Regions from separate parts of the Ruegeria sp. CDSA246 genome, predicted to be linked through region 2. Evidence: riboswitches for the same ligand, from Rfam matches in the RefSeq annotation. Region 2 holds a riboswitch; the other holds the start of a gene.
The links. Region 2 has a riboswitch for thiamine pyrophosphate ahead of thiB (thiamine ABC transporter substrate binding subunit). Riboswitches for the same ligand answer to the same signal wherever they lie in the genome.
Positions count from the first base shown of each region.

Region 1: linked by a shared signal. The riboswitch ahead of thiD (bifunctional hydroxymethylpyrimidine kinase/phosphomethylpyrimidine kinase) and the one ahead of thiB (thiamine ABC transporter substrate binding subunit) in region 2 are both predicted to bind thiamine pyrophosphate.

Region 1 covers NZ_JBXWPD010000002.1:284,196-295,100, reverse strand. The annotation lists gene dnaK (molecular chaperone DnaK) at 1-1,614, shown strand, start outside; gene dnaJ (molecular chaperone DnaJ) at 1,689-2,843, shown strand; TPP riboswitch at 2,973-3,078, shown strand; gene thiD (bifunctional hydroxymethylpyrimidine kinase/phosphomethylpyrimidine kinase) at 3,124-3,927, shown strand; gene AC2FI9_RS04250 (FAD-dependent oxidoreductase) at 3,924-4,901, shown strand; gene thiS (sulfur carrier protein ThiS) at 4,885-5,079, shown strand; gene AC2FI9_RS04240 (thiazole synthase) at 5,083-5,847, shown strand; gene AC2FI9_RS04235 (thiamine phosphate synthase) at 5,844-6,440, shown strand; gene AC2FI9_RS04230 (HesA/MoeB/ThiF family protein) at 6,437-7,399, shown strand; gene AC2FI9_RS04225 (ABC transporter substrate-binding protein) at 7,420-8,355, shown strand; gene tenA (thiaminase II) at 8,352-9,026, shown strand; gene AC2FI9_RS04215 (ABC transporter ATP-binding protein) at 9,023-9,751, shown strand; gene AC2FI9_RS04210 (ABC transporter permease) at 9,748-10,482, shown strand; gene radC (RadC family protein) at 10,518-10,905, shown strand, end outside.
Region 2 covers NZ_JBXWPD010000003.1:64,756-75,660, reverse strand. The annotation lists gene AC2FI9_RS05045 (pyridoxal phosphate-dependent aminotransferase) at 1-240, shown strand, start outside; gene AC2FI9_RS05040 (maleate cis-trans isomerase family protein) at 237-974, shown strand; gene AC2FI9_RS05035 (iron chelate uptake ABC transporter family permease subunit) at 1,041-1,838, opposite strand; gene AC2FI9_RS05030 (metal ABC transporter ATP-binding protein) at 1,838-2,590, opposite strand; gene AC2FI9_RS05025 (Fur family transcriptional regulator) at 2,593-3,105, opposite strand; gene AC2FI9_RS05020 (zinc ABC transporter substrate-binding protein) at 3,162-4,214, shown strand; gene AC2FI9_RS05015 (HalD/BesD family halogenase) at 4,453-5,238, opposite strand; gene AC2FI9_RS05010 (enoyl-CoA hydratase) at 5,714-6,478, shown strand; gene AC2FI9_RS05005 (CBS domain-containing protein) at 6,798-7,286, shown strand; gene AC2FI9_RS05000 (ArsB/NhaD family transporter) at 7,311-8,675, shown strand; TPP riboswitch at 8,813-8,918, shown strand; gene thiB (thiamine ABC transporter substrate binding subunit) at 8,952-9,932, shown strand; gene AC2FI9_RS04990 (thiamine/thiamine pyrophosphate ABC transporter permease ThiP) at 9,908-10,905, shown strand, end outside.

The sequences.
Region 1 (10,905 bases), on a different contig from region 2:
GCGTGGGTGGAAGCCCGCGGTGAAAAATACTCCCCAAGCCAGATTTCGGCCTTCACTCTGGGCAAGATGAAGGAAACTGCCGAGAGCTATCTGGGTGAAGAAGTCACGCAGGCGGTCATCACCGTTCCCGCGTATTTCAATGACGCACAGCGTCAGGCCACCAAAGACGCAGGCAAAATCGCCGGTCTGGAAGTGCTGCGGATCATCAACGAACCGACAGCCGCCGCGCTGGCCTATGGCCTGGACAAAGAAGAAACCCAAACCATCGCGGTTTATGACCTTGGTGGTGGTACGTTCGACGTGACCATTCTGGAAATCGACGACGGGCTGTTCGAGGTCAAATCGACCAATGGTGACACCTTCCTGGGTGGTGAAGACTTTGACATGCGCATCGTCAACTACCTGGCGGACGAGTTCAAAAAGGAACACGGTGTCGACCTGTCGCAAGACAAGATGGCCCTTCAGCGCCTGAAAGAAGCTGCTGAAAAAGCCAAGATCGAGCTGTCCTCGACCTCGCAGACCGAAATTAACCAGCCGTTCATCTCGATGGGCGCTAATGGTCAGCCGCTGCACATGGTCATGAAACTGACCCGTGCCAAGCTGGAATCGCTGGTTGGTGACCTGATCAAGAAGTCGATGAAACCCTGTCAGGCCGCATTGAAAGACGCCGGTTTGTCGGCGGGCGACATTGACGAGGTTGTTCTGGTCGGTGGTATGACCCGCATGCCGAAGGTGATCGAAGAGGTCACCAAATTCTTCGGTAAAGAACCGCACAAGGGTGTGAACCCGGACGAAGTTGTTGCCATGGGCGCCGCCATTCAGGCCGGTGTTCTGCAGGGTGACGTCAAAGATGTGGTTCTGCTGGACGTAACCCCGCTTTCGCTGGGGATTGAGACGCTGGGTGGCGTGTTCACCCGTCTGATCGACCGCAACACCACGATCCCGACCAAAAAGTCTCAGGTCTTCTCGACTGCCGAGGACAACCAGAACGCTGTGACCATCCGCTGCTTCCAGGGGGAACGCGAAATGGCTGCGGACAACAAGATCCTGGGTCAGTTCAATCTTGAAGATATTCCGCCCGCACCGCGTGGCATGCCTCAGATCGAGGTGACTTTTGACATCGACGCCAACGGCATTGTCTCGGTTTCGGCCAAAGACAAAGGCACCGGCAAAGAGCAGAAGATCACCATCCAGGCATCGGGTGGTCTGTCGGATGAAGATATCGACAAGATGGTCAAGGACGCCGAAGAGAACGCCGAGGCGGACAAGGAACGCCGCGAGCTGATCGAGGCGAAGAACCAGGCGGAAAGCCTCATCCACTCGACCGAGAAGTCGATGGAAGAGCATGCCGACAAGGTCGACCCGACCACCATCGAAGCTATCGAGCTGGCGATTGTCGCGCTGAAGGACGAGCTGGAAACCGAGAATGCCGACAAGATCAAGTCAGGCATTCAGAACGTGACCGAAGCCGCCATGAAGCTGGGCGAAGCCATCTACAAGGCGCAGTCTGAAGAGACCGAGGATGAGCCTGCGGCGGCGGATGCCGCTCCGGCTGGTGAAGACGATATCGTCGATGCCGAATTCGAAGATCTTGACGACGAAAAGCGTAAGTAACGGGAAACCGGGCCAATTCGGGCCGGTCCGGTCACCGGGCCGGCCCGATTACGTTGCGGCAGAAGGAAATACTGATGTCAAAACGCGACTACTATGATGTGCTCGGCGTGTCCAAGGGCGCATCAGCGGACGAGATCAAGAAGGGCTTTCGCACGAAAGCCAAGGAATTGCATCCCGACCGCAACAAGGACAACCCGGATTCCGAGGCTCAGTTCAAAGAAGCGAACGAAGCTTACGACGTCTTGCGCGATGCCGAAAAAAAGGCCGCGTATGACCGTTTTGGTCATGCCGCGTTTGAAAACGGTATGGGCGGCGGTGGCCGTCCCGGCGGCGGATTTGGCGGACAGGGCGATTTCTCCAGTGCCTTCTCGGACGTGTTCGATGACCTGTTCGGCGATTTTATGGGTGGTCAGCGCGGTGCTACCGGGGGTGGTCGACGGGCCGCGCGCGGGTCAGACCTGCGTTACAACCTGCGTGTAAGCCTGGAAGAAGCATTCTCTGGCCTGCAAAAGACGATCAACGTGCCTGCTGCCGTGGCCTGCTCGGCCTGTGACGGCTCGGGTGCGGAAGGCGGGGTTGAGCCCACAACCTGCCCGACCTGTTCGGGCATGGGGAAAGTGCGGGCGCAACAGGGCTTTTTCACAGTTGAACGGTCGTGCCCGACTTGTTCGGGTCTGGGTCAAATTATCAAGAACCCCTGTAAATCATGCGGCGGCGCCGGGCGCGTCGAAAAAGAACGCGCGCTGTCGGTCAACATTCCGGCCGGTGTCGAAACCGGCACACGCATCCGTCTTGCGGGCGAAGGTGAGGCCGGGATGCGCGGTGGCCCCCCGGGCGACCTGTATATTTTTGTCGAAGTTTCGGACCACAAGCTGTTCGAGCGCGACAGCGTAAACCTGTATTGCCGTGTTCCGGTCAGCATGGCCAAGGCAGCGCTGGGCGGTTCGATCGAAGTGCCCACTATCGACGGTGGCCGGGGTCGCGTGCAAATTCCGGCTGGCAGCCAGTCAGGACGTCAGATGCGCTTGCGCAGCAAAGGCATGCCCGCCCTTCGCGGCGGTGGCGTTGGCGATATGTTCATCGAACTGGCCGTCGAAACCCCGGTCAATCTGACCAGCCGTCAAAAAGAGCTGCTGCGTGAGTTCGACGATCTGGGCGAAGATAACCATCCGGAATCAAAAAGCTTTTTCTCGTCCGTCAAGTCATTTTGGGACGGTATGAAGGGCTGAACCTGCACACCTGAACATCAAACAGAAGCCGGTCCGTTGAGGCCGGCTTTTGCATTTCATAAGTCCAGATTGACCGTAATCTGCACCAAAATTGGCCCTTGATTCCCCCGCCATCCCCTGAGAGTGTCGCCCCAACCGTTGGGGTGCCCTGTTTGGGGGCTGAGAGGCGTGAATGCGCTAACCCATCGAACCTGATCCGGGCAATACCGGCGTAGGGAACGGTCTTTTAGTGTTTAGACGTTTTCCATGCCCGTTGCCCATTTTGAACCGGAGCAACGACATGGCACCCATTGCCTTAACAATCGCAGGATCTGACAGCGGCGGAGGGGCTGGAATTCAGGCTGACCTCAAGGCGATGTCCGCGCTTGGCGTTTACGGGGCCAGCGTGATTACCGCAGTGACGGCGCAGAATACTCGCGCAGTTACGGCGGTGCATGGCATCCCTCTGGACGTAATTGTAGCCCAGATCGAGGCTGTTCTGACCGACCTGGATGTTGGTGCGATCAAGATCGGAATGCTGGCGACCCCTCAGATCATCCAACGTGTCGCAGATAGTATCGCCGAATTTGATGGGCCGGTAGTTTTGGATCCGGTCATGATCGCGAAATCCGGCGATGCCTTGCTGGCAGAAGAGGCGGTGCAAACCCTGCGCGACGTATTGTTGCCGCGCGCGACGGTGTTAACGCCAAACCTGCCCGAAGCAGCCTGCCTGCTGGGCTCTGAGTCTGAGGACAGCCTCGAACAGATGATCGCACAAGGGCAAGATCTGTGTGCACTTGGCGCTGGTGCGGTTCTGATGAAGGGCGGTCACGGCAAGGGTGACATCTGCCATGACATATTGATCTCACATTCGGGCGTGATTGCTCAGTTTCAAGCGCCGCGCCAACAGACCCGCAACACCCACGGAACCGGGTGCACGCTGTCCTCATCCATAGCGGCCGGGTTGGCTAAGGGCCTTTCGCTGCCCCAGGCCGTGGCGCAAGCACATGACTATCTGCAAGGCGCCATCGCTCAGGCTGATGCTCTAAAAATCGGACAAGGTCACGGGCCTGTTCATCACTTCCATCAGGTTTGGCCCGCGTGACCGTCTGGTCGATCATAGGGGCAGGTGTGGCCGGGTTGGCCGTTGCTTCCGAACTTGTCGCGCGCGGGGCCAAGGTTCAGGTGTTTGATCCCGGTGGTGCACCTGGGCCGCATGGCTGCTCCTGGTGGGCGGGCGGAATGTTGGCACCTTGGTGCGAGTATGAAAACGCCGAGGAACCTGTCCTGCGTCTGGGGCAATTGGCAATCGACTGGTGGGCCAAACGCACTCAGGTCCACAGGCGCGGCACACTGGTTGTTGCTAACCCACGGGATCTGCCGGATCTGCGTCGTTTCGCCCGCAGAACTGAGGGGTTTTCTGAAGTTGATGACAGAGAAATAACCTTATTAGAGCCTGATCTGTATGGTTTCAAAAAAGGTCTCTACTTTGCTGCGGAAGCCCATTTGGATCCGCGTCAGGCCTTGCTGGATCTGTCGCACCAGCTTCAGGATCACGGTGTTGAATTCCATCATGCGTGCGCTCCGACGGGATTGGACAACGCCATTGATTGCAGAGGTCTGCACGCGCGCGAATACCTGCAGGACTTGCGCGGCGTGAAGGGTGAGATGCTGGTGATACGGTGCCCAGACGTGACACTGACCCGGCCTATACGCCTGCTTCATCCACGCGTGCCGCTGTATATCGTTCCACGCGGCGACGGCGTCTACATGCTGGGCGCGACAATGATCGAATCCGAGGATAGCAGCCGAATTACCGCACGCTCGATGCTTGAGTTGCTGAGCGCAGCCTACGCCCTGAACCCCGCCTTTGGTGAGGCTGAAGTGTTGGAAACCGGCGTCGATCTGCGCCCCGCTTTCCCCGACAACCTGCCGCGTATTCGGCGGCTGGGACCGACAATCTATGCCAACGGCCTCTACCGCCACGGCTACTTGCTGGCCCCTGCACTGGCCAAGGGCGTGGCTGACCTAGCGTTGGACAACAAACATTCGGAGATGGTCGATGAAGATCGTACTTAACGGCGAGATGCGCGACGTGCAGGCCGAAACTCTTTCCGGCCTTTTGCAGGAATGCGGGTTTTCGGGCCGGGTGGCGACGGCTGTGAACGAGGGTTTTGTGCCTTCGAGCCTGCGCAAGGCCCGTAAAATCAAGGATGGCGATCGGATCGAAGTCGTCGCCCCGATGCAGGGGGGGTGAGCGATGAAGACCGTCTACGGCACATCACTGCCGAACCCGCTGATGCTGGGCACCGCGCAATATCCAAGCCCTGCAATCTTGGAACAGGCATTTCGGGACAGCGGGGCCGGGGTGGCCACCGTATCTTTGCGACGCGAAGCAGGCGCAGGACAAACCTTTTGGCAGATGATCCGCGATCTGAGCGTTCTTATCCTGCCCAACACAGCGGGTTGCCATACGGTGAAAGAGGCTGTGACCACCGCCCATATGGCACGTGAGGTGTTTGACACCAAATGGATCAAGCTGGAACTAATCGGGCATACCGACAGCCTCCAGCCCGACGTGTTCCAACTGGTCGAGGCCGCGCGCATTCTGACCGAAGACGGGTTCGAGGTGTTTCCCTATACCACGGACGACCTGATCGTGGGTGAGCGCCTTTTGGCGGTAGGGTGTGAGGTTCTGATGCCTTGGGGCGCTCCGATAGGCTCGGGCCGTGGTTTGAACAACGAATACGCCTTGCGCGCAATGCGGGCTGAGTTTCCCGAAGTACCACTGGTGATTGACGCAGGTATCGGCCTGCCCAGCCACGCCGCTCATGCGATGGAGCTTGGGTATGATGCTGTTCTGCTGAACACTGCGGTGGCACGGGCCGGTGATCCCGCAGCAATGGCCAAGGCGATGAAGCTGGGCATCGAGGCCGGGCAATTGGCCTATCAGGCCGACCCGATCGAAGCGCGCGATATGGCCGAACCCTCGACCCCCGTTATCGGAAAGGCGTTTTTGTCATGAAACTCGACCGGTTTTACCCAATCTTCGACCATTCCGACTGGCTGCGCCGGATGCTGCCTCTGGGCGTGAAACTGGTGCAGTTGCGGATCAAGGACCAACCGGATGCGGTCGTGCGTGAACAGATCGCGGTTTCGCGGGATCTGTGCCGTGCGCATGGGGCTGTTCTGGTGGTGAATGACCATTGGCAGGTTGCCATCGACGCAGGCTGCGACTGGATTCATTTGGGACAAGAGGATCTGGATGACGCAGATCTGAAGGCGATCCGACGCGCAGGGCTGAAACTGGGTGTCTCGACCCATGACGATGACGAGCTTGAGCGTGTTCTGGCCATGACCCCCGATTATGTCGCGCTTGGTCCCGTCTACCCAACGATCCTGAAAAAGATGAAATGGGAACAACAAGGCCTGCCGCGTGTCACTGAATGGAAAGCGCGCGTGGGGGAAGTCCCTTTGGTCGGTATAGGCGGGATGAGTGTGGAGCGCGCGCCGGGGGTGTTGCAGGCCGGGGCGGACATTGTCTCAGTCGTGACAGACATCACCTTGAATGCAGACCCAGAAGCCCGCGTACGTGCGTGGATCGAGGTCACTAAATGAGCCGCTACGCCCGTCAGATGATCCTGCCGGAGGTCGGCGCCCGTGGACAGGCCCGCCTATCCGGCGCGCGGGTTCTTGTGGTGGGGGCCGGGGGGCTGGCAGCGCCGGTTTTGCCTTTGCTGGCTGGTGCTGGGGTTGGATATTTGACCATCGTAGACCCCGATGAAGTCGCCCTGTCGAACCTCCCTCGCCAGACCTTGTTTGGCGAGGGGGACTGTGGCCGTCCCAAAACCGAAGTCGCGGCTGAGCGGTGTCAGGCCTTAAACTCTGAAATTACGATCTCCACGAAAAATCAGGCTCTAACCAATCTAAATTCGCAACGATTTGCCTCACAAGTCGATGTCATCCTCGATTGCGCAGACAGTTATGCGGCAAGCTATACGCTGTCGGATACGTGTCGCGCGCTTGGCAAACCGCTGATAAGCGCCTCGGTCCTAGGGTTGTCCGGCTATGTCGGCGGTTTCTGCGGTGGTGCCCCATCTTTGCGGGCGGTTTTTCCCGACGCGCCGGGCAGTGGTGCAAGCTGTGCCACGGCTGGTGTGTTGGGTCCGGTCGTCGGAATGATTGGCGCGATGCAAGCGCAAATGGCGCTGAGTGTTGTTCTCGGGATGGACCCTTCGCCACTTGGGCAGATGGTTCAGTTCAATGCTCGCACGATGCGAAGTAGCACGTTCCGCTTTGACGGCGCGCCTGAGCCCAGCCATCACTTCCCGTTTGTGTCGGTCTGCCAACTGACCACGGATGATTTGATCATCGAGTTGCGGAGCCCGGATGAGGCCCCTGAACCCATTCATCCCAAAGCACTCCGCGGGTCTACTGAATTGGCAAAAATAGAGCCTAACAAAAGCAAAAGACTGGCATTTTGCTGTTCCACCGGCCTGCGTGCGTGGCGTGCTGCCGAAAAATTGCAACCGGATTGGCCGGGCGAGATCGTTCTCGTCGCGGCCTCAACCTCGTGAACGAAAAGGATACGCGAGATATGAAAAAGTTGATGACAGCAATTGCCCTACTGGCCGCCGCGCCGGCCTGGGCCGAAGACAAGATGACCGTTCTGCTGGACTGGTTCGTTAACCCCGACCACGGGCCCATCATCGTGGCGCAAGAGAACGGATACTTTGCCGACGAGGGGCTGAATATTGAGATTGTGCCACCCGCGGATCCATCGGCCCCTCCGCGTCTGGTTGCCGCCGGGCAAGCTGATCTGGCGGTCTCCTACCAGCCGCAACTTCACCTGCAAATCCATGAGGGCCTGCCGCTGAAGCGCGTCGGCACCTTGGTCGCGACGCCGTTGAACTGCCTGCTGGTGCTACAGGACGGTCCGATCAAAACGCTCGCCGACCTCAAGGGCAAAAAAATCGGCTTCTCGGTCGCGGGCGTTGAAGAGGCCGTTCTGGGCGCCATGCTGAACGCCCATGATGTCGCGCTAGACGATATTGAGATGGTCAACGTCAACTTCTCGCTGTCGCCATCGCTGATGACGGGACAGGTGGATGCGGTGATCGGTGCCTTCCGGAACTTTGAATTGAACCAGATGGATATCGAAGGCGTCGCGGGCCGCTGTTTCTACATCGAGGAAGAAGGCGTGCCGTCTTATGATGAGCTGATCTATGTCGCCAACCCCGACACGATGGATGCGGATAAGGTCGCCCGTTTCCTGGCTGCGACCGAAAAGGCGACCCAGTTCATCGTCAACAACCCGGAAAAAAGCTGGGAAATCTTTGCCGCCACCTCACCCGAATTGCAGGATGAGCTGAACGCGCGCGCATGGGTTGATACACTGCCCCGTTTCGCGCTGCGCCCGGCAGGTTTTGATGCAGGTCGCTATGCCCGTTTCGAGGCTTTCCTCAAAGACAGCGGTATGATCGACAGCATCAATCCGGTCAGCGACATCTCAGTAGATGTGACCGTGCAATGAGCGACTATGGCAAAGCATTCGCGCTGATGCGTGAGGCGGCGCAGGGGCCGTGGCAGGATTACACCTGCCACGCTTTTGTCGAAGGGATGAAGGACGGCTCGCTGCCGCGCGCGGCGTTTCTGCACTATCTGCGGCAAGACTATGTGTTCCTGATTCATTTCTCGCGCGCCTGGGCGCTGGCAGTCGTGAAATCTGAAACGCATGCGGAAATGTTGGCAGCCTCGCGCACCGTGAACGGGTTGATCAGCGAAGAGATGAAGCTGCATATCGGGATCTGCGAGGCCGAAGGCATCCCGCAGGACCAGCTGTTTGCCACGCCGGAACGTGCCGGGAACTTGGCATATACGCGTTTCGTGCTAGAGGCTGGGTACAGCGGCGATCTACTTGATCTGCTGGCGGCTTTGGTACCTTGTGTGATGGGCTATGGTGAGATTGGCACAAGACTGGCGACCGAGGCGACGTCTGACACCTATCGCGATTGGATCGCCACCTATGCCAGCGATGACTACCAAGATGCCTGCGTGGCGGTTGGGGAATTGTTGGATATGGCTCTAACGAGGCGTATTGGAGAGAATTTCGAAGCATCCCCGCGTTGGACTCGTCTGTGCCACACCTTCCGTACCGCGACCGAGTTAGAGGTCAATTTCTGGCAAATGGGCCTGACCCCATGACCCCAGCCCCCGATCTGACCGTCCGTGGTTCGGCTGCGATTGGCGACTCGTTATTGTTCGCGCCGTTGACCCTGACGCTTGCAGCAGGGCGGTGGACGTGTCTGCTGGGTGGATCGGGGGTCGGCAAAACCACCATTCTGCGCCTGATTGCTGGCTTGGACACTGGCGCAGAGTTCACCGGTCAGATTACCGCCAGTGACGGACAATCTGTGCGGGAGCGGGTAGCCTACATGGCGCAGGACGATCTGTTGTTGCCTTGGGCGACTGTGGCGCAGAACGTCCTGCTGGGTGCGCGGTTGCGCGGAGAAAAGCCAGATTTGCGCCGCTGTGATCAGCTGATCGAACGGATGCGCCTGCAGGATCATATGACCAGGAAGCCCGCCGAACTCTCTGGTGGGCAACGTCAACGCGTGGCCTTGGCCCGCACGTTGATGGAAGATCGGCCCATCGTTCTACTGGACGAGCCGTTCTCGGCCCTGGACGCCCGCACCCGCGCGGATATGCAGGACCTTGCGGCCGAAGCGTTACAGGACCGAACCGTGCTGCTGGTCACCCATGATCCGGGCGAGGCTGCCCGGTTGGGGCAATCCATCGTGGTCATGACGCAGAACGGCATAACGCCCTGCCAACCCCCGCATGCACCGGCCCCACGCAGCGTCGATGATCTGGAGACGCTTGAGGCGCAGGGCGCCTTACTGCGTATGCTTCGTGAGGAAGCGGCATGAAATTGTTGTCAGCTCTAGCTGCGACGCTATTTGCGTTGGCGATCTGGCAGGGGATCGTTTCCCTGACCGGCCTGCCGAAATTCATTCTTCCCGGCCCGGCTTTGGTGGCCGAGACCTGGTGGCAGAACCGCTGGGTTATCGCGGAACACACATGGGTTACGGCGGTCGAGGTCGTTATCGGCTTGGCTTGTGGAACGGTTCTTGGCGTTTTGACAGCATTGCAATTAGCCAATTCCCGCGCCGCGCGAGTGCTGGTACAGCCGATGCTGGTGTTCACGCAGGCATTGCCGGTCTTCGCACTGGCGCCGTTGCTGACCCTTTGGCTGGGCTATGGTCTGTGGTCCAAGGTCGCAATGGCGGTGTTGATCATCTATTTCCCGATCACCTCTTCCTTTTTTGACGGGTTGATGCGCACGCCGCCCGGATATCTTGATCTGGCGCGGACCATGCAGGCCAGCCGGCACGCCGTGTTGTGGCACATTCGTATCCCTGCAGCTTTGCCCTCATTGGCGTCCGGAATGCGGCTGGCGGCCGTCTATGCCCCGATCGGAGCGGTGATCGGAGAATGGGTCGGGTCGTCGCAAGGGTTGGGGTACCTAATGCTGCTGGCCAATGGGCGGGCCAAAACCGATTTGATGTTTGCGGCGATGCTGACGCTGGGGGTGTTTTCGATCCTGTTGCACATGGTCGTCCGACGGGCAACTGCAGGCATTGCGGGTGAGATGCGTTAACCATTCAGAAACCGATTCTGCGGCACGGTGGTCCAATGACTCAGGACGCCTTTGCCGAAGCCCCGATGCTGTTTGAAACCGACGAAGCCCCGGTGCAACCGCTGCCGTCTGGTCGCTTGCCGTCGTATATCAAAGATCACCGCAAACGATTGCGCGAACGGTTCATGTCTGGTGGGTCGGCGGCAATGCCGGATTACGAATTGTTGGAACTTGCCCTGTTCCGCTCAATCCCCCGGCAGGATGTCAAACCCCTGGCCCGTGCGCTGATGGATACGTTTGGCGACTTTAACCGCGTGCTGACCGCACCCGAAGAACGGCTGCGGCAAATCAAAGGCGTAGGCGATACGGTGATCACTGACCTGAAAATCCTTGAGGCTTGTGCACATCGGATGACCCGCGCGCGGGTCATGCAACGGCACGTCG
Region 2 (10,905 bases):
CGGTTTGCCGTGGAATGTCGTGCGTTGGGCCTAATCGTTCCTCAAAGCCATACAAACTTTGTGCTATTGCGCTTTGAATCAACGCAGGATGCACAACGGGCTGATGCGGCGCTTCAATCCGACAACCTTCTGATGCGCGGCATGGGGGGATACGGCTTACCCGACTGCCTGCGCGCCACTATCTGCGAGGCACCGGTCATGGATCGGTGCCTGACCGCCTTGAAGGGAGCACAGAAGTGACCGAAACACGAACCGCAGCCAAAATCGGTGTTCTGGTACCCTTCACCAACACCAACCTCGAACCGGATATGGAGTTGTTGAGGCCGCCCAACACCACAGTCCATTTTCAACGCATGGGCGGATATGACGTGGATGAAATCCCCGGCTCGGATCAGATGGCGGGGTTGGGCGCATCGGATATCACTCACGACCTGCGGATGATCTCGGGCATACGCCCCGATGTGGTGCTGTATGGCTGCACCTCGGCGACACTGACCCACGGACCGTCCTTTGATGCAGAGCTGGCCCTGCAGATTAAGGCGGGCTCGGGTGCAGTTTCGCTGACCGCTGCAGGGGCGTTGATCGCTGGGATCAATGCTGTCGGCGCAACAAAGGTCGGCTTTTCATCGCCCTATTTGGGCGAGATCAATGCCCGGGCGATGGATTTCATGGCCCTAAACGGCATTGAAACCGTCAAATGTGCCGATGTCGGCCGCGAGCTTGGCAATTATGGGCAAGGTGAACTGACCCCGGACGAGGTGTTCGATCTGGCGTGTAGGGCCGATCACCCGGATTCGCAGGCAATCGTCCTAAGTTGCACAGACATGCGCTCGGTCGAGGCGATTGAACGGATTGAGGCCGCGCTGAACAAACCCGTCATTACCTCCAATCAAGCGATGGTCTTTGGACTGCTGAAAGCGCTGAACCTGCCACGTCACAAAGCGTTGCCTGGGCGTCTGTTCGATAGCTTGTGACGCGCGGTCAGGGCAAATGAGATTTTTACGACCCGCCTAACATCGGTTGCAGTTTCCAGGCGGTTTTCAGGGCTTGGTATGGCGTTGCCATCCAAGCAGGCTAAAACAGGCAAACAGAATGGCGGCGACGCAGACGATGGAAGGACCTGCGGGCGTGTCGAAGACATAAGCCGCTCGCAACCCGGCCACAGCAGATGTCGCCCCAATCGCTGCAGCGATCAGAGCCATCGTTTCCGGTGACCGTGCCAGACTCCGCGCCGCTGCGGCCGGTATTATCAGCATTGCCGCGATCAACAAAACGCCCACGACCTTGATGGCGACTGCCACCGTGATGGCCAGTGCAAGCGTCAAAATCAGTTGTTCTCGCTTGGGGTCGAACCCGCTGGCATACGCCAGTTCCTCGTTCAACGTCGCCGTCAACAACTGGGACCAACGCCACGCAATCAAAACTACGACCAGTGCAGCGCCACCCCAGATGACGGCCAGATCCGAACGGGAAACGGCCAGAATGTCGCCAAACAGATAGGCCATCAAATCAATCCGGACACCGGAGAGGAATGAGACTGCCACAAGACCGAATGCCAAGGCGGAATGCGCCATGACGCCCAGCAACGTATCCATAGCGTAACCACGACCTACCAACAGTGTCACGGTCAGCGCCATCAACAAGGCGACGGCCAGCGCGCCTGTAAAAATCGACATCTGAAACGTTAGCGACAGGGCGACGCCAAGAATGGCGGCGTGCGCTGTGGCATCGCCGAAATAGGCCATACGGCGCCACACCACAAAACACCCCAACGGCGCTGCAGCAAAGGCCACGCCAACTCCGGCCAGTGTGGCCCGGGTCATGAAATCATCAAGCATTATTCTGCGGCTTCCTGAGAATCTGTTCCATGGTCATGATGATGATCGTGGTTGTGATCATGATCATGGCGGTAAAGGGCAAGGGCACCGCCTGTTCCGGTTCCGAACAGGGCGCGGTATTCGGGGGCCGAGGCCACGACCGCAGGTGAGCCCTCGCAGCAGACATGGCCGTTCAGGCAGATCACCCGGTCCGAGGCGCTCATCACCACGTGGAGTTCGTGGCTTATTATGATGATCGCGCACCCTGTTTCCTGGCGCACGTCTTCGATCTGGCGATAAAACGCAGCCGAACCGGGCTGGTCCAACCCTTGCGTGGCTTCATCCAGCAACAGGATTTCGGGCCGGTTGATCAAGGCTCGCGCCAGCAGCACGCGCTGGAATTGTCCGCCCGAAAGCTGTGACATCTGGCGCTTGAGCAGATCGGGCACTCCGGCTGTTTCCAACGCAGTCGCGCAATCCTTCTTTGAGGCGCGATGGGTCAGCCGCATGAACCGTTCGACGGTGATCGGCAAGGTCGGGTCGATATGCAGCTTTTGCGGGACGTAACCAATTCTCAGCCCCAGCTTTCGCTTTACCCGCCCGGCAGACGGTTTGATTGCACCGATTATGGCGCGCAGCAGGCTTGTCTTACCCGAACCGTTAGGGCCGACGATGGTCACGATTTCACCAGGTTCGACCCCCATGTTAATGTGCCGTAACACGGTATTGGCCCCATAGCTAACGCTGAGGTCTTCTACGGTAATCAGGTTCATTTCTACGCCTTTTCGGTGCAGTCGGGGCAAACGCCTTCGGCTTCTACAACGGTCCGCTCAATCTCGAAACCCACCGCCCGCGCGGCTGCGCCCAGCTCTCCTTTCGCGGGTGTTGAATGTGCTTCGGCCACGGCATCACATTTCCTACAAATCATGAAGGCCGGGGAATGCGTTGCCCCGGGATGCGCGCAGGCGACAAATGCGTTCAACCGTTCGATTTTGTGGACAAACCCGTTCTCAACAAGAAAATCGAGGGCGCGATAAGCCACCGGCGGCTGCGATCCGAAGCCTTCGTCGCGCAATCGATCAAGGATTGTATAGGCACCCAAGGCCCGATGTTCCTGCAGCAGCATTTCCAAAACCTTGCGCCGCACGGGAGTCAGCCGCAAACCTTCTTCTTTGCACCGGGTCTCGGCAACGGTCAGGCTGCTTTCGACGCAGTGCGCGTGGTCGTGCTTTTGGAATCCGACAAGGGCGGAGTCTTCGGCAGGTGCAGGTCTCGTCTCACTTGTCATGTTATTCCATATCATATATGCCACTCGCAACGTTATAAAATCACATAGAGGGTTTGATGTCCAGAAAGCTTCTTCCTGTTTCGATCACGGCTGCGTTGATGGGGGGCACAGCAATGGCCGATGTCCCAAATGTTGCAGTTGATATTGCACCGGTGCACTCGTTGGTGGCGCGCGTGATGGAAGGTGTTGGGACACCTAACCTGATCGTACAAACCGGCGCGTCCCCGCATGAATACAACCTGCGCCCTTCTGAGGCGGCTGCCCTGCAAAATGCGGATCTGGTATTCTGGATGGGGAAGGACCTGACCCCATGGATGGAAGGCGCGGTAGAGACCCTGGCCAACGGCGCGACAGTCACCCCCCTGCTGGAAGTGGATGGCACCGTCCTTCTGGATTTCCGCGAGGATGCGCTGTTTGAGGCGCACGATCATGACGATGAAGATCACGCCGAAGAGGAGGAACATGACGATCATGGTCACGAGGATCATGCCGACGACAAAGACCATGACGATCATGACCACGAAGAGCATGCCGAGGGCGATGACCACGATCACGAGGATCATGCAGAACACGACGACCACCATGACCACGCGCACGGCGATCATGATCCGCATGCCTGGCTTTCGCCCAAAAACGCCGACACCTGGCTGAACGTGATTGCCGCTCAGCTTTCCGCTGCGGACCCGGACAATGCGGGTGCATATTTCGCAAACGCGGCGGCTGCGCGCGAAGAGATGGCAGCCCTCTCTGCTGAAGTAAGTGCAACTCTGGAACCTGTACGCGGAAGCAACTTCATCGTGTTCCACGATGCCTATCAGTACTTCGAGAACGCCTTCGACATCCCCGCGTCGGGTGCGATTTCGCTCAGCGATGCGTCGGATCCAAGTCCGGCGCGGATTTCAGAAATTCAGGTGCGCATTCGTGAAGAAGGGATCAATTGTGTTCTGTCAGAGCCGCAATTCAACCCCGGCATCGTCGCCACCGTCTTGGACAGAACCGAAGCGAATACCGGTGTGATAGATCCGCTAGGTTCTGATCTTGAACCTGGGGCCGAACTGTACCCGCAAATGATCCGGAGCATCGCAAAAACTTTGGCGGAATGTCTATGACCTGACCGGGCAGCCCGTTTTGGCATGAAAACCCAGAACGGGCTGAACATAGCCGGGGACACCAAAGCATCTCGGACACTTGCTTTTTTTGCGTTTCAGTGCCCGGGGTATTCGCCCGTTTGGGAACGCACCCAGATGTCTTATTGAGTTCCCATCAGAACGACGCAGTCAGAGGCTTTAGCGCTGTCCGGATTAACGATTCTGACACTGGCTAGGGTCAGGCATGTGCCATCTCAGATCACGACGCGCGCCCGTAAAACCCGATGCGTTCTTCGTCTGTGAACTGAACATTTGGCCGATCATAAAAGGAAAACACGGCGATCATGCGGTCGCGGTCGCCTTGAACAGGCGAAACGCGGTGCGCCGTGTTTTTGCCTTTGAAGATGTTCAAAGTCCCCGGTTGCAGTTTCATGAGTGTGGGCTTGCGCCGACCTTCCAGCAATTCAGCCACCCCGTCATAATTAGGGTTGTCATCACTACGCAGGTCCTTTTCGTACTCGAATTCAACGCCCGCCAACGGCGCTTGCAACAGCAGCGTTGTGGTGAATTCGGACCTGTCGAAATGCCAGTTCAGGGCCTGCCCGGCTGAGTAAGCCATTACATTCACGCGGGCCAGCGGATCATCCATGACAAAAAGCTTAGGCTTTTCCATGACCGCGGCCAGAAACTTCGCAAATGGCGGCCATTCATACAGGCGGATGACAAAGGCCTGCCCCAACTGATCGGCGCAAATCGTCCTGTTAGACGTTTCAAGTTGGGTCAGGGCAGGATGGTTGCTACCGAGGCCCTCGATAGACGTCCTGAAATAGATGTTGTGCCGCCGTGCATGGACAAAAGCCTCTTCAGCGAAAACCGGTTGCAGCTCAGACACCGCCGATTCCAGCGCACTGTCGCGAACAAAGCCAGGCAGGTTGAAAAGTCCATTCTCAGAAAGATCGGCTTTGCAGCGTTCGATCAGGCTGTGCCAGGCCATGCTGCCCGGCTGGTCCAGCGGATACAAATCCAAGTTTATGACATCACGCATCTTCGACCCTCCCTTCCTGTTATCCTAAGCAGGGCTTGAAACAGGGTTTTATCAATGGATAGCCTTTTTGGGGAGCATAAGAATTTCAAAAGCTCTGACCAGAAACGGATTGCCCGGCGGAAAGCGCCCGTTCCTGAGGGCGCTGGTTCAGTAGAAATGACGGCGATGGATTTAAAGTCGGAGACCCTCACCAGGATGAGCATGTCGCCGATCCCTTTGCGGCAGGATTACCGGATAGCTTACGCAAAAAGACGTAGATCTCCTCCAGATGTAAAAAAAGTCGTGGCTGCGCTGCAAAGTTAAGGCACCACTGAATTCAGCGGTGGGGATCAATCTGGCACACTCGCCCGGCGACGTGAGGTAACCGCCCTGATTTGTTGACGCAGGCTATTTGCCCGCATACGAACTTGCCCACATGCAGGAAACCCACAGCCGACGCGGCACAAATTCCGCCGGACATCCAAGGAATAACGCCATGAGCGAACATATCATCGTCAGCACTCAGGATCGCGTCACCACAGTCACGATTTCTCGCACAGACAAGAAAAACGCGATCACTTTTGCCATGTATACTGCGATAGCTGAAGCCATCGAAGAATACGGTCAAACTGATCATGCCCGGGCGCTGGTCATCACTGGTGAAGGCGATATGTTCACAGCCGGGAATGACCTGCAGGACTTTATGACAGGGGGCCTTCCGGCGGGTGACGTTGAAAATCCGATTATTCGGTTCCTGAATGCGATCCGGGATTGTCCGAAACCCCTGATCGCCGCAGTCAACGGTTCTGCAATTGGTGTTGGCCTGACCATGCTGCTGCACTGCGATCTGGTCTATTCCGCGAACAGCGCTTCATTCAGCGCTCCATTTGTCCAACTGGGTCTGGTGCCCGAGGCCGGTTCTTCGATGTTGCTGCCTGCGTCCCTCGGCATGGCTGTCGCCAATGACGTCTTGCTGGCGGGGCGGGTTCTGACGGCATCCGAGGCCCTGAACCACGGGTTGGTCGCGCGCGTCTTTGCCGACGGTGAGTTGATGAGCGAAGTCCAGGAGATCGCAAAAGCCATTGCAGCCTCATCCCCAGTGGCGCTCAAGCAGTCCAAGGTCCTGATCCGCAATCAGCGTGACGAAGTGGCCGGACACATGGCCGCAGAAATCAAGATCTTTGCCGCGCAGCTACAATCCCCGGATTTCGCCGAAAGCGTTGCGGCCAAACTGCAAAAACGCGCACCGAATTACAGCTGACCTGCGCCTTTGAGGGACTACGGCTTTCCTCGCCTCGAAGGCAGCCCCGGTTATTTCGGAAACGAAAGCTGAGGCACAAAACGCCTCTGACGCAAACCCAAGCTGAAACCAACCTTCCGTTATTGGCCTGCATCGCGAATAACGGAAGGATAACAACTTAATTTCATTACCGGGCTGGTCAATTCCGCCCGGCAATGGAATCAGTGCACATCAACAAATTTTGATTCGCCCTGACACGCTTTAACAAGCCGAAAAGGGCGTGCCCTGTGGCTGTTGGATGGCGTTTCACCCGATAGCCGCGTGAAGTCAGAGGAAAAGCATGGGCCTAACCTGCTATGACGTGATGGTGCCGCCTGAGGTACAAAAGACCATTCTGCCGGATGAAAGCATCGCCACGGCTTTCAACATCATCAGGGGCAGCCGGGCACGGTTTCTGCCTGTCGTGGCCGAAGACGGGACTTATGTTGGCGTCTTTACCGCCCCGACGCTGCTGAAACTGATTCTGCCGAAGGCGGCTACAATCGGTCTAAATGATGATGCGTCGCGCGTCGCGATCGACTCGCTCAGCTTCATGAATCTGACGCGGGATGATTTCGAACAACAGATGGAGCGGCTGAAGACCGAAAAGGTTCGCGACAACATGTCGAGGCCCTCGAACATCCCTGTCGCTGCACCTGATACGCCGGTGATGGAAGGTATCTTCCTGATCTACAAATTCAAACGGCACGTGATCCTTGTTGAGCCCGAAACCAACCGTTTCGTTGGCACCGTAAGCGCCAACTCGCTTTTGGATCGCGCACTCAGCTAACCCTATACAAACCGGACTAAAACCTTGGCTACGCATTCGACGTCACACGGAGAGGCCGCTCTCTCTGTTCCACAACTATTGGGCATTGATCCGCTTTGGATCGCGACCGGAATTCTGATTTTGGTGTATGCGGTCCTGATCACCGAAAAGGTTAACCGCGCCATTCTGACGATGCTGGGCGCGTCCCTGATGGTCCTGTTTGGCATCATCAATCAGGAACAGGCCGTGGCGGGTGTGGACGCCAACACTCTGGCACTGCTTATCGGCATGATGGTCATCGTGGGGATCACCAGCAAATGCGGATTGTTCCAATACGTAGCGATCAAGGCCGCAAAAGCGGTGAAAGCCAATCCAACCGGCATCCTCATCATGCTGACGCTGATTACGGCGGTGTTCTCGGCCCTGCTGGACAACGTGACGACCGTTTTGCTGATCGCCCCGATTACGCTGCTGATCACTGAAGCCCTGGAAACGCGTGTGTTCCCGTTCTTTGTCGCCGAGATCCTGGCCTCGAACGTGGGCGGAACAGCGACGCTGATCGGTGACCCACCCAACATCATCATTGGCTCGGCCGCAGGGCTTAGCTTCAACGATTTCGTGGTGAACCTGGCGCCTATCTCGGCCATATGTCTGGTTGTCCTGACCGGCATTATTTACCTTATGAACCGCAAGGAACTGGCCCGCATTCCGAAATCGGCCAGCGATCGGATTATGGGGTTCAACGAATCCGAAGCGGTTACTGATGTAGTCTTGATGATCAAGTCTCTGGCCGTTTTGGCTCTGGTTTTGCTGGGGTTCACGCTGGGGCACAGCTACGGCATTCAGCCGGGTACGTCAGCGTTGGCCGGTGCGGGCCTGTTGATGCTGCTGGCCTATGGCCACCAAAGCGGTGAAGAACAGTCGGAGTCGGTTCACCACATCTTTGGCGAAGTTGAATGGGTCACAATCTTTTTCTTCGGTGGGCTGTTCGTCATCGTTGCCGGTGTCGAACATGTTGGACTGCTGGCATTCTTCGGTGAGAAAGTGCTGGAGCTGACCCAAGGCGACATGATGTGGACCGCGTTCTTCATCTTTTGGGCCTCCGGCATTTTGTCCGCAATCCTCGACAACATTCCTTTCGTGGCAACGATGATCCCTCTGATCGAGTCCACCGCAGACACGTTCGGCGGCAAGGACGCGATTGAACCCCTTTGGTGGTCGCTGGCGCTTGGGGCCTGTCTGGGCGGCAACGGTACACTGTTGGGGGCAAGCGCCAACCTTACGGTGGCTGCTTTTGCGGAAAAGGCCAAGCAGCCCATCGGCTTCATCGCCTTCGCCAAAATTGCATTCCCGATCATGATCCTCACCCTGATGATCGCGAACGTCTATATTTGGCTGCGTTACTTCTGACCTATGGCCCTTTGAACCAAACGTATTACAGGTTCAAAGGGCGTCCGACTCCGGACAGGTTTACTTGCCCGCATGTGACACGCACCGCGCTGAGGCACCGAATTTGGTTGTCTTTCTAGCCAATCCCCCCTAGTGACGGCCTCACCTCGGGGAGCACGGCCTGCCGCGCTGAGATGCTTATCAAGCGAACCCGTAGAACCTGAACCGGCTAGAACCGGCGGAGGGAAGGGTTTCGGTTTCATCCATCCTTGCCCTCTCGCCGCAATGGAGGATGACATGAAACATCTGCTAATTGCTGCGGGACTTCTGAGTGCAACTACGGCCATCGCTGCCGACAAGCCTCAGCTAACCGTTTACACCTATGACAGCTTTGTATCCGATTGGGGCCCCGGCCCGCAGGTCAAAGAAGCCTTTGAGGCAACCTGCGACTGCGAGCTGAACCTCGTGGGCGTCGAAGATGGTGCCGCACTTTTGTCGCGTGTCCGGCTTGAGGGTGAAAACTCTGACGCCGACGTCGTGCTTGGTCTGGATACCAACCTGATTGCAGCGGCCCGGGAAACCGGCCTGTTTGCGCCCAATTCCGTCTCTGCCGACTTCGCGCTGCCGATCGAATGGACCGATGACACGTTCACACCGTATGACTGGGGCTACTTCGCCTTCGTTCACAAAGCGGATGCGACAGCGCCTGCAAACTTCCGGGAACTGGCGGACAGCAACACCAAGATCATCATCCAGGACCCTCGCTCGTCCACACCAGGTCTGGGTCTGCTGATGTGGGTCAAAGCGGCTTATGGTGACGAAGCACCCGAAATCTGGGCAGGTCTTTCCGACAACATCGTGACCGTCACCAAAGGTTGGTCCGAGGCATACGGCCTGTTCCTTGAGGGCGAGTCGGACATGGTTCTCAGTTACACCACATCTCCGGCCTATCACCTGATCGCCGAGGATGACGGCAGCAAGGCCGCGTCCGCTTTTGACGAGGGCAACTATCTGCAAGTTGAGGTTGCGGCAAAGCTGGCCGCGACGGATCAGGCCGAACTGGCGGATCAGTTTTTGCAGTACATGGTCTCGGATGCGTTCCAGCAAATTATTCCGACAACCAACTGGATGTACCCGGCCGTAACCCCGGCAGAAGGTTTGCCTAAAGGGTTTGACACCCTGACAGTGCCGGCAAAGTCGCTGCTGTTCTCTCCCGATGAAGCCGCCGCCGTGCGGGATCAGGCCCTGGCAGAATGGCAGAACGCGCTCAGCCAGTAAGCCTATGGCCCGGTATCGGTGCGGCAGCTCTGGTCGCCGCGCTGATCCTGGGCACTCTTGCGGCGGTTGCACTGCGTGCTGAAACCAGCGGCGGGTTCACTCCCGCCGACTGGGCTGCGCTGCGGTTCACGCTGACCCAAGCCACACTGTCCGCATTGTTCAGCGTGGTGTTGGCCGTGCCGGTTGCGCGGGCTTTGGCACGTCGGAGGTTCCCCGGCCGACGGGCTTTAATTGCGCTTTTGGGCGCGCCCTTCATCCTGCCGGTCATCGTTGCCATTCTGGGTCTGCTGCAAGTCTTTGGCCGGTCGGGATGGATCTCGGACATCCTTGGCATTTTCGGCCTGCCGCCCATACGCATCTACGGCTTGCATGGCGTCGTATTGGCGCATGTGTTCTTCAATCTGCCTCTGGCCACACGCCTTGTGTTGCAAGCCTGGCAGGAAATTCCGGCAGAACGGTTTCGCCTGGCCGCACAACTGGGATGCAACGGCATGGCCATGTTTCGACTGATCGAGATGCCCATGCTGAAACGGACCCTGCCCGGGGTTCTTGCAGTAATCTTCGCCATTTGCCTGACCAGCTTCGCCGTCGCCCTCACCTTGGGCGGAGGACCACGGGCTACAACGATCGAACTGGCGATCTATCAGGCCTTCACCTACGATTTCGACCTGGGCCGCGCCGCCCTGTTATCCGCCCTGCAACTTGCCCTGACAGCTGCGACCGCTTTAGTGGCGCTGAAGTTTTCGCGCGGGGACGGTTTTGGAACAGGCCTTGATCGCGCATTGCGCCGCTGGGACGGGGGTGCGCCGACGATAGATGTATTCTGGATCGTCGCAGCGGCCGTCTTTTTGCTACTGCCTTTGGCATCGGTCGTAATTTCGGGAGTTGCCGGGTTGTTTGACATGCCCGCAATCGTTTTTCGTGCCGCGTTGATCTCGGTCCTTGTTGCCGCTGCAAGTACCGCTGTCCTGCT